One region of the Allobosea sp. P1_A7 genome, then DNA from elsewhere that is predicted to be linked to it. Evidence: predicted binding sites of a transcription regulator. Region 1 holds the regulator's gene; the other holds the start of a gene.

The links. The regulator PhoB, encoded in region 1, activates phosphate uptake and scavenging genes when phosphate is short. The targets are predictions, from matches to a motif close to TGTCATNNANCTGTCAT.
Region 2: ugpB (sn-glycerol-3-phosphate ABC transporter substrate-binding protein UgpB) is a predicted target of PhoB. The motif match lies at 3,777-3,793, and genes of this name have one in related genera.

The regions. Positions count from the first base shown of each region.
Region 1 covers NZ_JBFTZN010000026.1:19,053-27,557, reverse strand. Annotated here, with positions in the region: gene uvrB (excinuclease ABC subunit UvrB) at 1-1,280, opposite strand, end outside; gene AC1D34_RS06815 (DUF1801 domain-containing protein) at 1,466-1,882, opposite strand; gene greA (transcription elongation factor GreA) at 2,446-2,913, shown strand; gene AC1D34_RS06805 (TIGR03862 family flavoprotein) at 2,923-4,140, opposite strand; partial or broken gene AC1D34_RS06800 (YnfA family protein) at 4,215-4,535, shown strand; gene phoB (phosphate regulon transcriptional regulator PhoB) at 4,655-5,353, opposite strand; gene phoU (phosphate signaling complex protein PhoU) at 5,387-6,106, opposite strand; gene pstB (phosphate ABC transporter ATP-binding protein PstB) at 6,155-6,955, opposite strand; gene pstA (phosphate ABC transporter permease PstA) at 7,000-7,887, opposite strand; partial or broken gene AC1D34_RS06775 (ABC transporter permease subunit) at 7,922-8,505, opposite strand, start outside.
Region 2 covers NZ_JBFTZN010000007.1:10,970-17,695, forward strand. Annotated here, with positions in the region: gene ugpE (sn-glycerol-3-phosphate ABC transporter permease UgpE) at 1-671, opposite strand, end outside; gene AC1D34_RS01930 (creatininase family protein) at 671-1,429, opposite strand; gene ugpA (sn-glycerol-3-phosphate ABC transporter permease UgpA) at 1,429-2,310, opposite strand; gene ugpB (sn-glycerol-3-phosphate ABC transporter substrate-binding protein UgpB) at 2,372-3,673, opposite strand; gene AC1D34_RS01945 (fumarylacetoacetate hydrolase family protein) at 3,902-5,080, shown strand; gene AC1D34_RS01950 (PfkB family carbohydrate kinase) at 5,077-6,012, shown strand; gene AC1D34_RS01955 (proline racemase family protein) at 6,026-6,726, shown strand, end outside.

The DNA of each region.
Region 1 (8,505 bases):
GTGCAACGCTGGTCGAGCCGCTGCGCTTCGAGATAGCGCCCCATGCGATTGAGTTCCTCAAGGCGGGCCTTGAGCTCCTCCTTGATCGACTTGACAGCCTGGGTCAGCGTCGGGCGCGGCGTGGTGTAGTGCGAATTGCCGTAGACTTTCACGAATTCGAGGTCGGCCGTCTTTTGACCGGTGAGCGGATCGAATTCCGAGATGCTTTCGACCTCGTCGCCGAACAGGCCGATGCGCCAGGCGCGGTCCTCATAGTGGGCCGGGAACAGCTCGATGACATCGCCACGCACGCGAAAGGTGCCGCGGGCGAAATCGCCAAGCGTGCGCTTGTATTGCAGGGCGACGAGATCGGCGATGAGCTGACGCTGCTCGATGCGCTCGCCGAGTTTGATGGCGAAGGTCATCGCCGTATAGGTCTCGACCGAGCCGATGCCGTAGATGCAGGAGACGCTGGCGACGATGATGACGTCGTCGCGCTCCAGCAGCGAGCGCGTGGCCGAGTGGCGCATGCGGTCGATCTGCTCGTTGATCGAGGATTCCTTCTCGATAAACGTGTCCGAACGCGGGACGTAGGCCTCCGGCTGATAGTAGTCGTAGTAGGAGACGAAGTACTCCACCGCGTTGTCGGGGAAGAAACTCTTGAATTCACCGTAGAGCTGTGCGGCCAGCGTCTTGTTCGGGGCGAGGATCAGAGCCGGGCGCTGCGTCTCCTCGATCACCTTGGCCATCGTGAAGGTCTTGCCGGAGCCGGTAACGCCGAGCAGGACCTGGTCGCGCTCCTGCCGTGCGACGCCGTCGACGAGATCGGCGATCGCGGTCGGCTGGTCACCAGCCGGCTCGAAATCCGACTGCATGCGGAAGGCGATGCCGCCCTCGGACTTGTCCGGGCGGGCCGGGCGATGCGGCGTCCAGGGCTTGCCGGGATCGATGAAGGGGCTGCCGGACTCGAGCAGGTGCTGCAGCGAATGCGCGGTGACGGAGGCAGCGGTCTCGCCCTCGGCCTCGCCGAAGGCAGAGGCCGCGTCGCCTTTCTTCGGCTTTTTCTTCAGCTTGGTGTCGCCGGGGCGCGGCTCGCCATAACCGGCCTGCGGCTGGTCGCTGAAACCGGAGGCGCCGCCCGGGACCGCCCTGCCGCGGTTGATCGCGGGATTGAGCAGATCGGCGAGATAGCCCTCGAGCGGCTTCAACTCGGGCTTGGTGGCCTTGGAGTTCGGCGTGCGCGCGGAGGCGGGCTTTTTTGCAGGCTTAGCCTTGGCGGTCGTGTCGGAGCTTTTCGGCATGGCGGCAATATGGGGCGAAACCGGGCGGAGCGCGAGGGGTACGCCGTCGCAGCAGGCGGATAACTGACAGCAGGTGACAGGAGTACACCGTGGCAGGAGAAGCCGGATTGAAGCGGTCCCGGGGGTGGGCGCGATGCAAGTCCGGCTTTCATCGCGCGCCGGCGCATATCGAGACGGAGCGAGGCTTATCCGCGGGACTTGGTCTTGCCGCAGCCGCCGGACGTGTTGAGGGTCACGGCTGCGCGAATGAGAGCCTTCAATGCCCCTTCGTCAATCGTCTCACCCTCGTGGATGTCGATGGCCCGCCTGGTGTTGCCATCCAGACTGGAATTGAAGAGGCCCGATGGGTCGTCGAGTGAGGCCCCCTTGGCAAAGGTCATTTTGACGACGCTCTTGTAGGTCTCCCCAGTGCAGATCAATCCGTCGTGGGACCACACCGGAACCCCTCGCCATTTCCACTCCTCTACCACCTCAGGATCGGCTTGCCTGATCCATACGCGGAGCTGGGAGAGCATCTTGCCTCGCCAGTCGCCCAGCTCGGTGATCCGCTCGTCGATCATCCGAGACGGGGAGTTTTCGTTCTGGGACTCGCTCTGGCTCATGATCTTCCCTTCTCTCCGGAACTCTCGCTTCTGGGATCGGGCCAACCGTCTGCTCGAGATCGCAGCGCAACCTCTCGAAGAGGCTGGGCCGGCCGGTAAACGTCTTGGAGAGCACGGTGTGTCTGCACGGATCACAACGCATAACTCTCTGGCTATTGATCTGCATTCATAATCATTGGGCTATACGTCAGTCAATCGAAGCCTGCGCGCGCAACGATCGCCGTCGGGTCTCGCAACTCAGGATCAAGGTGGCCGCGACGGACGGCCCGACGCAAGCGCGGCGCTCTTCCGGCATCGGCTGCCCCCTTGGGAACGGGACTGCGCTCGTGATCGGGGGCCAGGGGCAGCGCGCGATGGCTCTGCTCTTGATGGTGCGGCCGGACACGGGGGTGTAGACTGTTCGGGTCTTGTCTTCGGCAGTGCCTGATCCCCATCTCCAAGTGGTCGCCGCTTCAGATTCCAGCATCGGGTTGGCGCTGCATCGCAAGCAGTCGTGAGGACGTAACACTGAAAGCTGTGGTCCGGTTCGCCGGATGTGCCGAGATCAATAGGAGGAGGCCAGAATGACTCGCGCCTTCGTCAAGGAAGCCGAGGAAAGAGGGACCCTGGACGAGCTGCCGGACCGGCCAGTCTCGCCTCACCCGAACCTCGTGACGCCTGAAGGGCTCGCACAGATCGAGGCCCAGCTGGCGCGCTGGCATGACGAACACGCGGCGGCGCTGGCCGGAGGCGACCGCACAGAGATCGCTCAGACGCGGCGCGAGTTCCGCTACTGGGCGGCGCGGCGCGCCAGCGCCAAGCTGGCCCCTGCGCAGGAAAGGCACGACATCGTCCGCTTCGGCTCGACAGTGACGATCCGCCGGGCCGATGGGCGCGAGCAGAACTGGCGGCTGGTCGGCGAGGACGAGGCCGATCCGGCACACGGAACGCTGCCCTATGTCGCGCCGTTGGCGAGCGCGCTGATGGGCAAGGGCATTGGCGAGAGCGTCAGCATCGGCACTGAGGCGGTCGAGATCATCGCGATCGCCTGAGGCGATCGTTCAGCTATCCGCGAGCCAGGCCTGAATCCCTGCTGCAGCTGCGACTCCGGTCGCGAAACAGGCCTGCAGCAGATAGCCGCCGGTCGGCGCCTCCCAATCCAGCATCTCGCCTGCGACAAAGGTACCGGGCAAGCGTTTCAGCATGAAGCCTTCCTCGATCTCGGCGGCGGCGACGCCACCGGCGGTGGAGATCGCCCGCTCGATCGGCCTGAGACCGGTCAGCACCAGAGGCGCGGCCTTGATCAGTGCGGCCAGCCTCTCCGCGTCTTCGGGGAGCGGCCCCTTCGCCGCTTCGCGCAGCAGCGCAATCGCGGATGGAGCAAGACCTGCAGCCTTGCGCAGATGATTGCTCAGCGTCACGCCCTTGCGACGATGCGCGAGGCGCTGGACCAGCAGCGCCGCCTCGTGATCGGGCCGCAGATCGATGGTGATGACCGCCCTGCCCTCGCGCAGGATCGTCTCGCGAATCGGGGCAGAGAGTGCATAGACCGCGCCGCCTTCCAGACCCGTTGCATCGATCATCGCCTCGCCGGGCACGGATTGGCCGCCGAAGCTCAGGACGATGCGCTTCAACGGTACTCCGGCAAAACGCTCTCGCATGGTCTGGGACCAATCGACCGTGAAACCGCCATTGGCCGGGCGCAGCGGCGCAATCGCAACGCCGCGCGCCGCCAGCAAGGGTGCCCAGCCACCATCCGAACCCAGCCGTGGCCAGCTCGCACCGCCGAGCGCGAGCAGCGTCGCGTCGGGCCGCGCCTCGACATCGGCGCCATCGCGGCTCCGGAACGTCAGAGCTCCCGCTTCGCTCCAGCCGGTCCAGCGATGACCAGGCGCGAAGCTGACACCGAGGCCCTCGAGCCGGCGCAGCCATGCCCGCAGCAAGGGCGAGGCCTTCATGGCGCGCGGGAAGACGCGGCCGCTGCTGCCGACGAACGTGTCCTGCCCGAGCGCATCGGCCCAGTCACGCAGGGATTGTGGCGGGAAGGCGCGAATGGCCGGCTCCAGCCAGGCTTGCGCATCGCGATAGCGGGCCAGGAAGCCGTCGAGCGGTTCGGAATGGGTGAGGTTCAATCCGCCTCGCCCGGCCAGCAGGAATTTGCGGGCCGGCGAGGGCATGCGATCGTAGATCGTGACCGCGTGGCCGGCCACCGCGAGGCGCTCGGCCGCGATCAGCCCGGAGGGCCCTGCTCCAATGATGGCGATGTGATGTGTGGGCATCGGTCCGGCTTGCCGTCAGCGCGCCCTGCGGTCAAGGGTAATCCCGCCCCGAAGGCCATCGACAGGGACAAACCATGCCGACCATCGCCGCTTATTTCGGCGCAGCCATTCTCGAAATCGCCGGCTGTTTCGCGTTCTGAGGCTGGCTCCGGCTCGGCAAGCCCATCTGGTGGCTCGTACCCGGACTGTTTTCGCTCGCCCTGTTCGCCTGGCTGCTGACGCTGGCGGAGAGCGAAGCCGCCGGACGGGCCTATGCCGCCTATGGCGGCGTCTACATCGTCAGTTCGCTCGTCTGGCTCTGGGCCGTGGAAGGCTTTCGCCCCGACCGCTGGGACATTGCCGGCGGGCTGATCTGCCTCGCCGGCGCGGCGATCATCATCGCAGGGCCGCGCTAGGGTATCGGCCCGAAAGGTGGATTGCGGTTTTCGGGAAGGCCGATGCAACCATAGACGGTTAGATCGTCGGGCGGATTCGATATCCGGCCCGATGATCCAAGTCCCCGATAATCCAAGTCTCAGCTCCGCGCAAAGGTCTCGTCGAAGGCGTAGCCGGCACCGCGAACGGTCCGCAGCGGATCCTTGGCGTTGTCAGGGGTGATCGCCTTGCGCAGCCGGCCGACATGGACGTCGACGGTGCGCTCGTCGATATAGACGTCGCGGCCCCAGACCGCGTCGAGCAGCTGGGCCCGGGAATAGACCCGCCCCGGCGCCTGCATCAGGAACTCGAGCAGGCGGAACTCGGTCGGGCCGAGATGCAGCTCGCTCCCTGAGCGGCGGACACGGCGGGTGGTGCGGTCGAGCTCGAGATCGCCGGCGGCCAGCAGGCCGGCGACATGACCCGGCTTGGCGCGGCGCAGCAGCGCTTGAATGCGGGCGATCAGCTCGGGCAGCGAGAACGGCTTGACGACATAGTCGTCGGCCCCGGTGGCAAGGCCGCGCACACGCTCGGTCTCTTCGCCGCGGGCGGTGAGCATGATGATCGGCACCCGCTCGGTATCGCGACGGGTCCGCAGCCGCCGGCAGAGCTCGATGCCGGAAAGGCCGGGCAGCATCCAGTCGAGCAGCACGAGGTCCGGCGTATGATCGCGCAGATGCAGCTCGGCATCGTCGCCACGCGCGACGCTGTCAACCTCGAAGCCTTCGGCTTCGAGGTTGTAGCGCAGCAACAGGGTCAGCGGCTCTTCGTCCTCAACGATCAGGATGCGTGCAGGCATGTCTCACTCGGTCCCAAAGGTGTCGGGCGCCGGTCACTCACCGGTGGCGGCGTCCAGAAGGATGTTGGTCGTGTCGAGCTTCGGGCGGGCTGCGTCCAAGGCTTCGCCCGTGACGAGATAGTGGATCGTCTCGGCGATGTTGGTGGTGTGGTCGCCGATGCGCTCGACATTCTTGGCGCAGAACAGGAGATGCGTGCAGAAGGTGATGTTGCGCGGGTCTTCCATCATATAGGTGAGCAGCTCGCGGAAGAGCGAGGTATAGAGCGCGTCGATCTCATCGTCGCGGCGCCAGACCTCCATGGCCTTCTGCTCGTTGCTGACGGCGTAAGCGTCGAGCACGTCCTTGAGCTGGGCCTGAACCAGGCGGCTCATATGCTCGAGGCCGACGACCGCGCGCGACGGCGGCTGGAACTGGCCGGAGATGGCGACCGCGCGCTTGGCGATATTCTTGGCGAGATCGCCGACACGCTCGATATCGGCGGCGATGCGGATGGCGGAGATCAGCTCGCGCAGGTCGTTGGCGAGCGGCTGGCGCCGGGCGATGGTGAGCACCGCCTTCTCCTCTACCTCGCGCTGCAGATTGTCGAGGCGCTGGTCGGCGCTGATGACCTTCTGTGCCAGCCCGGTGTCGCGGCGCACCAGGGCGACTGTCGAATCGCCGAGCATGCGCTCCGACATGCCCCCCATCTCGGCCAGGCTGCGGCGGATCCCCTCGAGATCGGCATCATATGAGCGGACGATGTGATCAGTCATCGCGGCGTATCCTTTGTCGGCAAAGCAGTTGGAAGGCTGGGCGCCGGTTCAGCCGAAGCMGCCGGTGACGTAGTCCTGCGTCTGCTTCTTGTGCGGGTTCATGAAGATGGTGTTGGTGGCGTCGAATTCGATCACCTCACCGAGATACATGAAGGCGGTGTACTGCGAGATACGCGCCGCCTGCTGCATGTTGTGGGTGACGATGACGATGGTGAAGTCGGTCTTGAGCTGCTCGAGCAGGTCCTCGATCTTGCCGGTCGAGATCGGATCGAGCGCCGAGGTCGGCTCGTCGAACAGGATGACTTCCGGCTTCTGGGCAATGGTCCGCGCAATGCAGAGGCGCTGCTGCTGGCCGCCGGACAGGCCCATGCCGGAGGTCTTCAGCTTGTCCTTGACCTCGTCCCAGAGCGCGGAACGGCGCAGCGCACCCTCGACGCGGTCATCGAGCTCGGATTTCGGCGGCTTCTCGTAGAGGCGGATGCCGAATGCGACATTGTCGTAGATCGACATCGGGAAGGGCGTCGGCTTCTGGAACACCATGCCGACGCGCGAGCGCAGCTCGTTCACATCGATATCGTTGCTGATGACGTTGCGGCCGTCGAGCAGGATCTCGCCGGTGGCGCGCTGCTCGGGATAAAGCGAGTAGATCCGGTTGAAAATGCGCAGCAGGGTCGACTTGCCGCAGCCCGACGGTCCGATCAGGGCCGTGACATGGCGGTCCCGGAAGTCGAGATTGATGTTCTTCAGCGCCTTGTGCTCGCCGTAGTAGAAATCGAGGTTCTTGACCGCGATCCGGACGGGGGCCTCGGCATCAAGCGCTTGCGGGCTCAGTTCCAGCGTCGAAAGCATCGACTTGTTCCTTCAGATCGAACGCGACGAGGGTTTAAGGCCGTTCATTTGCCGCCCCGCACGATACGGCGGGCGATAAGCGAGAGGCACAGGATCGAGACGGTGATGATCAGCGAACCGGCCCAGGCGAGCTGCTGCCAGTTCTCATAGGGGGCGGAGGCGAACTGGTAGATCGTCACCGGCAGGTTGGAGACGCCGCCGACGAGGCTGGGCGAGAACCAGAAATTGTTGTTCAGCGCAGTGAAGATCAGCGGCGCCGTCTCGCCGGCGATGCGCGCCAGGGCCAGCAGGATACCGGTGACCATGCCGGATTTCGCCGCCCGCCAGGTCACGCTGGTGATGACGACCGAAGGCGGGGCGCCGAGCGCAGCACCGGCTTCACGCAACGAGCTCGGCACGAGGCGCAGCATGTCCTCGGTGGTGCGTACGATCACCGGGATCGCGATGATGCCCAGCGCCACGCCGCCGGCCCAGCCGGAATAGCCGCGGAATGGCTCGACCAGGATGACGTAGACGAAGAGGCCGATCAGGATCGACGGCGCGGAGAGCAGGATGTCGTTGATGAAACGGATCAAGTCCGCGAGCTTGGAGCCCTTGCCGTATTCGGCAAGGTAGGTGCCGGCGAGCACGCCCACCGGCGTCGCCACGGCGATGCCGAGGAAGGTCAGCACGATCGAGCCGACAATGGCGTTGGCAAGGCCGCCCCCCTCGCTGCCGGGACCGGGCGTGACCTGGGTGAAGGTCGCGACGGAGAGCCCGCCGATCCCCTTCACGAGCAGCATGCCGAGAATCCAGAACAGCACGAAGATGGCGAGAAGGGTGAAGCTGGTGGCGATGATCTTCATCGCCCGATCCGCGGTGCGACGCGCGGGGCGGACGCGGCCCCAGACCTGATGAGGCGTCGTTGCGGGCGGGGTGACGGCGCTGTTCATGGCCAGGCTCCGCTCAGAAGGACTTGACGCGCGCGACAAGGATACGCGCGATCACGAGGACGGGCGTGGCGCCGATGCCATAGGCGCTCTCACGCAGCACGGACGGGATCTGCTCCAGCATGTCGCGGGTGATCGAGGCGATGAAGGGGATGATCATGAAGGCGAGGATGATGCCGGCCGTCAGGATGCCGAGCCCCGAGGGCGAGCGCGAATACAGCACGGTGCCGACCAGCGGAATGCCTTCGACGATGTTCGAGACCGGGATCTGCACATAGGCCGCGAAGAGCGGCACGAAAACGAAGAGACCCCACATGCCGTAAATGATCGAGGGCACGGCGGCGAGCAGCTCGATCGTCGTTGAGACCGGGCGCTTGAACCAGGGCGGCGCGAGCTGGGTGAGGTAGACGGCGATGCCGAGCGAGAGCGGCACGCCAAGGACCAGCGCGATCAGCGCGGTCGACAAGGTGCCGACGATGGCAGGCCAGGCGCCATACTGCTCGTTCTGGGTGTCCCAGACGCTGGATGTGATGAAACCAAGGCCGAATTCGCGGAAGGCGGGCCAGCCGCCGATGATCATCGAGGCGATGATGCCCGCGAGCAGCACCAGCACGAAGAGCG
Region 2 (6,726 bases), on a different contig from region 1:
GTGGTGACCAGCAGCGGCCAGAGATACTGGTTCCAGCCATAGATGAACTGGATGACGAAGAGCGCCGCGATCGTGGTGAGCGAGAGCGGGACCACCGTATCCTTGAAGAACTTGAACGGACCGGCGCCATCGATCTTCGAGGCCTCGAGCAGTTCGTCGGGGATCGTCATGAAGAACTGCCGGAACAGCAATGTGCCGGTCGCCGAGGCGATCAGCGGCACGGCGAGGCCCTGGTAGGTATCGAGCATGCCGAGATCGGAGACGACCTTGAAGGTCGGGAAGATGCGGACTTCGACCGGCAGCATCAGGGTGACGAAGATGATCCAGAATGCCGCCATCCGAAACGGGAAGCGATAATAGACGACTGCGTAGGCAGAGAGCACGGAGATGAAGATCTTGCCGAACGCGATGGCCAGCGCCATCACTAAGGAGTTGAACATCATCACGGCCACCGGCTCGCGGGTCGAGCCCGAGGTCCCGACGAAGAGGATGCGGTAGTAGTTCTCGAAGAAATGCGGGCCAGGATAGAGCGGGAGCTGGCCGTTGATGATGGTCGCAGCATCCCAGGTCGAGGCGACGAAGGTCAGCCAAACCGGAAAGGCGACGATCAGCACGCCGATCGTCAGGATGATATAGGCGACGATGTCGCCGAAGCGGCGGTTCTCGACCATCAGTGCCAGGCCTCCCCGTCGCGCAGCAAGGCCGCGAGCGCCTCGGCGCAGGCGTTGAGGAATTCCTCGCCCTTCTTCGGCGTCGCGCGCCGCGCATCGCCGATCACGCCGGTCTCCGTCATCTCACGGAAGGGGCGGTAGCGCGCGACGGTCGGGCGCATCAGGCCACGCGGATCCGCGCCGAGCATGCCGAAGGCCTGCCCCAGCCGCTCCTGCTTCACCGTTTCCGGCGCCAGCACCATCATCATCGAGGTCTCGATCTCGCAGGCATGCATCACGCTGGTCTGATCCTGCATGAAGGGCAGCATCGCAGTCTGCGCCAGCTCGAAATAGGTGGTCGCGATGATGCGCAGGCCGGTCTCGCGGGCGAAATCCGGCAGGAATGCACCGAGCGCGGCGATATTGCCGCCATGGCCATTGACGATCACGACCCGGCGGAAGCCATGCCGCTCGATGCTCCTGAGCAGCGAAAGCAGCACGGACCGATAGGTCGGGATGTCGAAGGTGAAGGTGCCGCCGAAGGCCATGTGATGCTCGGCCATGCCGCACCAGAGCGTCGGGGCGACCACGACATCGGCCTCGTCCAGGCGCTCGGCCGCGGCCTTGCAGACGCCCTCGCACAGGATGGTGTCGACGCCGACCGGCAGGTGCGGCCCGTGCTGTTCCATCGAGGCCACGGGCAGGACGACGATCGCATCCTTCGCCGCCTTGTGACGCAGATCCTCGGCCGTCAGTTCCTTCCAGAGCACCGAGGCCATCAGTAATTCACCTTGCGCTCGATGAAGCGGAACTGCACCGCCGTCATGGCGATGACCATCACGAGCAGGATGACCGATTGTGCCGCCGAGCCACCAAGATTGGAGCCGCCCTTGCCGTCGGAATAGACCTTGTAGACCAGCGTCTCGGTCGCGCCCGCAGGCCCGCCGCCAGTGACCGTGTCGATGATGCCGAAGGTGTCGAAGAAGACATAGACGATGTTGACGACGAGCAGGAAGAACGTCGTCGGCGAGAGCAGCGGGAAGATGATGGTCCAGAAGCGGCGCATCGGCCGCGCGCCGTCGATCACCGCCGCCTCGATCACGCTCTTGGGGATCGATTGCAGCCCCGCGAGGAAGAACAGGAAATTATAGCTGATCTGCTTCCAGGTCGCGGCGAGGATGACCAGCGTCATGGCGTCATTGCCGTTGAGCCGGGGATTCCAGGCGATGCCGAGGTTCTGCAGTCCACGCGCGAGCATGCCGAGCGAGGGATCGAACATGAAGATCCAGAGCACGCCGGCAATGGCGGGAGCCACGGCATAGGGCCAGATCAGCAGGGTCTTGTAGATCTCCGCGCCGCGGATCTGGCGGTCGGCCATGACGGCAAAGAGCAGCGCGATCGAGAGCGAGAACACGCAGACAAAGGTCGAGAAGATCGCGGTGTTGCGCAGCGCCTTGAAGTAACCCGGATCGGAAAAGAGGCTCTGGTAGTTTTCGAACCAGACGAACTGGGTCGACGTCCCGAAGGCGTCTTCCAGCAGGAAGGACTGCCAGACCGCCTGGCTTGCGGGCCAATAGAAGAACACGACCGTGATCGCGAGCTGCGGCAGGAGCAGCAGGAGCGGGATCGTCAGGCTCCGGAAATAGGCGTTCTTCTGCATGCAGCCCGTGAAGCAAGAGAAAAGCCGGGGCGGAATGCCCCGGCTCTGGATCGCAGCCGGTTCAGCGCGAGGCGGTCCGTTCGAACTGACGCAGTGCCTGATTGCCACGCTCGACGGCGGCGTCAAGCGCAGCCTTCGGTGTCTTCTGGCCGTTCAGCGCCGCTTCGAGCTCTTCCGACCAGATGTCGCGGATCTGGACCAGGCCGCCGAAGCGCAGGCCGCGCGAATTCTCGGTCGGCTCCTTGTTGTTGAGTTCCAGCAGCGGCGTCTCGAGATAGGGCTTGTCCTTGTAGAAGCCCGAGTCCTTGACCTTGGCATAGGCGGCCTTGGTGATCGGCAGATAACCGGACTCGGTGTGCAGCTTCACCTGGCGGTCGACATCGGACAGGAAGGTGAAGAACTTGGCGACGCCCTTGTATTCGTCAGCCTTCTTGCCGCCCATCACCCACAGCGAAGCGCCGCCGATGATCGAGTTCTGCGGTGCCCCGGCCGCTTCCGGATAGTACGGCATCGCGGCGTTGGCCCAGTCGAACTTGGCATTGGCCTTGACGTTGCCGAAGAAGCCCGACGAGGTCAGCATGATCGGGCATTCGCCCGAGGTGAAGCGGCCTTCACCGTTATTGGTGCGGCCGGAGTAATCGTAGGTCTTGTCCTTCTGCAGCTCGACCAGGTTGGTCCAGTGCTTCAGGAAGAGCGGGCTGTTGAAGTTGAGGACGGTGTCGAAACCATCGAGACCATTCGCCTTGGTCGCGATCGGGATGTTGTGCCAGGCACCGAACTGCTCGATATTGGCCCAGGTCGCCCAGGCATTGGTGAAGCCGCACTTGTCATATCCGGCGGCCTTCAGCTTCTTCCCGGCCTCGAAGACTTCTGGCCAGGTCTTCGGCGGGGCGTCGGGGTTCAGGCCCGCCTTCTTGAAGGCGTCCTTGTTGTACCACATCACCATGCTCGACGAGTTGAACGGCATGGAGAGCATGTCGCCCTTGGCGGTCGAGTAGTAGCCGGTGATCGCCGGCAAATAAGCCTTGGGATCGAAAGGCTCGCCGGCTTCCTTCATCAGTTCGTGCACGGGCTTCACCGCGCCCTTGGCCGACATCATCGTGCCGGTGCCGACTTCGAAGACCTGCAGGATGTGCGGCGCGGTTCCGGCGCGGAAGGCGGCGACGCCGGCATTCAGCGTGTCGGGATAGGAGCCCTTATAGGCCGGAACGACCTTGTATTCCTTCTGGGAGGCGTTGAATTCCTCGGCCAGCTTTACGACAACGTCGTTATTGGCACCGGTCAGCGCATGCCACCACTGGATCTCTGTCTGCGCGACGGCCGGAGCCGCACCGGCCAGCGTCAACACCGCGGCCGAAATCATCAAGCGCGATCTGGATGTCATCTATCTCTCCCTTATGCCCCGCTCGTGCGGGCGGCTCTTGTCGTTGGTGCGCAAGCTAGCATGAAGAACAGGTGACGTTTCAATGACAATCGCACGACATGTGCGCCATGTCTGATCCGCGTCCCTGCACTCTTGCACATTGGCTGCGAAGCGGCTGTTCTCGCCTGCGACTTTCAACGTGACAATTCCACCAACGGACGATCGATCATGCCCGAGCTTGCCCTGACGCCACGGAACACTTTGCCGGCGGACGCCGCAGCCGCCGCGCTCGCTGGCCGGGTCTGGCGCCCGGACGTCGCCGGTCCCGCGGTCGTTGTTCTGCGCGGTGATGAACTTGTGGATATCACCGCTGCCTTCGCCACGATGCGCGATCTCTGCGAGACGGCCGATCCCGCCGCAGCCCTGCGCGCCGCCAAGGGGCAGCCCATCGGGACGCTCGCCGACATCCTTGCAAACACGCCGCCTTCGCGTCGCGATGCGACGAAGCCCTGGCTGCTCGCACCACTCGACCTGCAGGCGGTCAAGGCCGCCGGAGTGACCTTCGCGGTTTCGATGCTGGAGCGCGTGATCGAGGAGAAGGCGCGGGGCAACCCGGCCGCCGCCGCCACGATCCGCGAGGAGATCGGCAAGCTCATCGGTGACGATCTCTCGAAGCTGAAGCCCGGCTCGCCCGAGGCGATGCATCTCAAGGACGTGCTGATCAAGCAGGGAGCCTGGAGCCAGTATCTCGAGGTCGGTATCGGGCCGGATGCCGAGATCTTCACCAAGGCGCCGCCGATGTCGGCCGTCGGCACCGGTGTCGATGCCGGCCTGCACCCGGCCTCGACCTGGAACAATCCCGAGCCGGAGATCGTGCTGATCGTCGCCTCGACCGGCGCCATCGTCGGAGCAACGCTCGGCAATGACGTCAATCTGCGCGACGTCGAGGGCCGTTCGGCGCTGCTGCTCGGCAAGGCCAAGGACAACAATGCAGCGGCAGCGGTCGGTCCCTTCATCCGCTTCTTCGACGCCGGCTTCTCGCTCGACCATGTCCGCAGGACAACCGTGACGCTGACGGTCGAGGGCGAGGACGGCTTCAGGCTCGAAGGCTCGTCCTCGATCGCAAAGATCAGCCGCGACCCGGCTGATCTTGCTGCGCAGATGCTCAATCGCAACCATCAGTATCCCGATGGCGCGGCGCTCTATCTCGGCACCATGTTTGCTCCGATCAAGGATCGCGACACGCCGGGCGGCGGCTTCACCCACAAATATGGGGACATCGTCACGATTGCCGCGCCGGAACTGGGAGCGCTCGTCAATTGCATGCGCCGCACCGATGAATGCGAACCCTGGACCTTCGGCGCCTCGCATCTGATGCGCAATCTGGCGAAGCGCGGGCTTCTGTGAACCAGGGGGCGGTCCTCGTCTTCGGCGAAGCGCTCGCCGATCTGGTGCCGGAGGATKGGTGCGGCGAGCGCTATCAGTGCGTGCTGGGCGGATCCGGTTTCAACACGGCGCTGGCGCTCGCCCGCTGCGGCACCTCCGTGGCTTATTGCGCGACGCTCTCGCGCGACGTCACGGGGCGGCGCTTCCAGGCCCGGCTTGTGGCAGAGGCGATCGATCGGCGCTTAGTTGCTGAGAGCGACGCCCCCACACCGCTGGCCGTCGTTGCCCCGCTTGGGGTCGATGGCGGGGCGCGATATCACTTTCACCTCGCCGGTACGGCGCTGGCCGAGCCTCCGCCATTGCCCGACCTCACGGGTTTTGGCCATCTGCATGTCACCTCGTTCGGAGCGACGGTCGGTCCATCCGGAGACGCGGCGTTGACGCTGCTGCGCCAGGCGCGCTCCGCCGGCCTGAGCACCAGCTATGACGTCAATATCAGGCCGCCGGCGCTGCCGGATCGGGAGGCGGCGCTTGCCGCCATCGAGCAGCGCATGGCGCTGTCAGACCTCATCCGGCTCAGTACGGACGATGCCGACTGGCTCTATCCCGGCGGCTACGTTGCGCCGCTGCGCCGTTGGTTCGACCGGGGCGTTTCAGCGATCCTGCTGACCGAGGGCGATCGCGGAGCGGCGCTCGAGCGGCCCGGGAAAAAGACTGTCCGCGGCTTCGTTCCGGTTGCAGAGCTGGTCGACACGATCGGCGCCGGCGACAGCTTCATCGGCGCATTTCTCGCTTCGCTCGCGCATGCGGGCGAGCTCGGAGCAGGACTGCGCGGATTGTCAGACAGCGTTGCCGCATCCGCAATGGGTTTTGCGGCAGAGGTCGCAGCCGAGACCTGCGGCCGGCGCGGCTGCGATCCGCCGCGTCTCACACCCAAACCACCCTATGAGTGAGGGGAACGCGCCAATGCGCCTGAGCTATCTCGACTACCACACCTGCGGCGAGCCGGTGCGCATCGTTACGGGCGGCTATCCCGAGCTGACCGGCGCGACGATTCTCGACAAGCGTCGACAGGCGCGCGACAGCCACGATCAGCTGCGCCGTGCGATGATGCTGGAACCGCGCGGCCATGCCGGAATGTACGGTGTCATTCCGGTCGAGGCGAGCCATCCCGAGGCTGCCTTCGGCGTGCTCTTCACTCATAACGAGGGCTACTCGACGATGTGTGGCCACGCCACCATCGCGCTCGGCCGCTATGCGATCGAGCGCGGCCTGGTGCCAGCGGTCGAGCCCGTCACGCACTTTGCCATCGAGGCGCCCTGCGGCCTGCTGCGGCTCGCCTGCGACGTCGCCGACGGGAAGGTCGGGGAGGTGCGCTTCGAGAGTGTGCCGGCCTTCGTCCATGCCCGCGACCGTGTGGTCGAGGTGCCCGGCTTCGGAAGCGTCACGACCGACATCGCCTATGGCGGAGCCTTCTACTGCATCCTTCCGGCTTCACGCTTCGGGCTCGATCTCTTCGAAACCCCGGTCGAGCAGTTGACCGAGGCTGCTGCTGCCCTCACCGACATTGTGCGGGCCGGCGCGCCGATCACGCATCCCACCGAGCCCGATCTCGGCTTTCTCTACGGGACGATCGTGACCGACGAGGCCGGACCGGGCGAGACCAG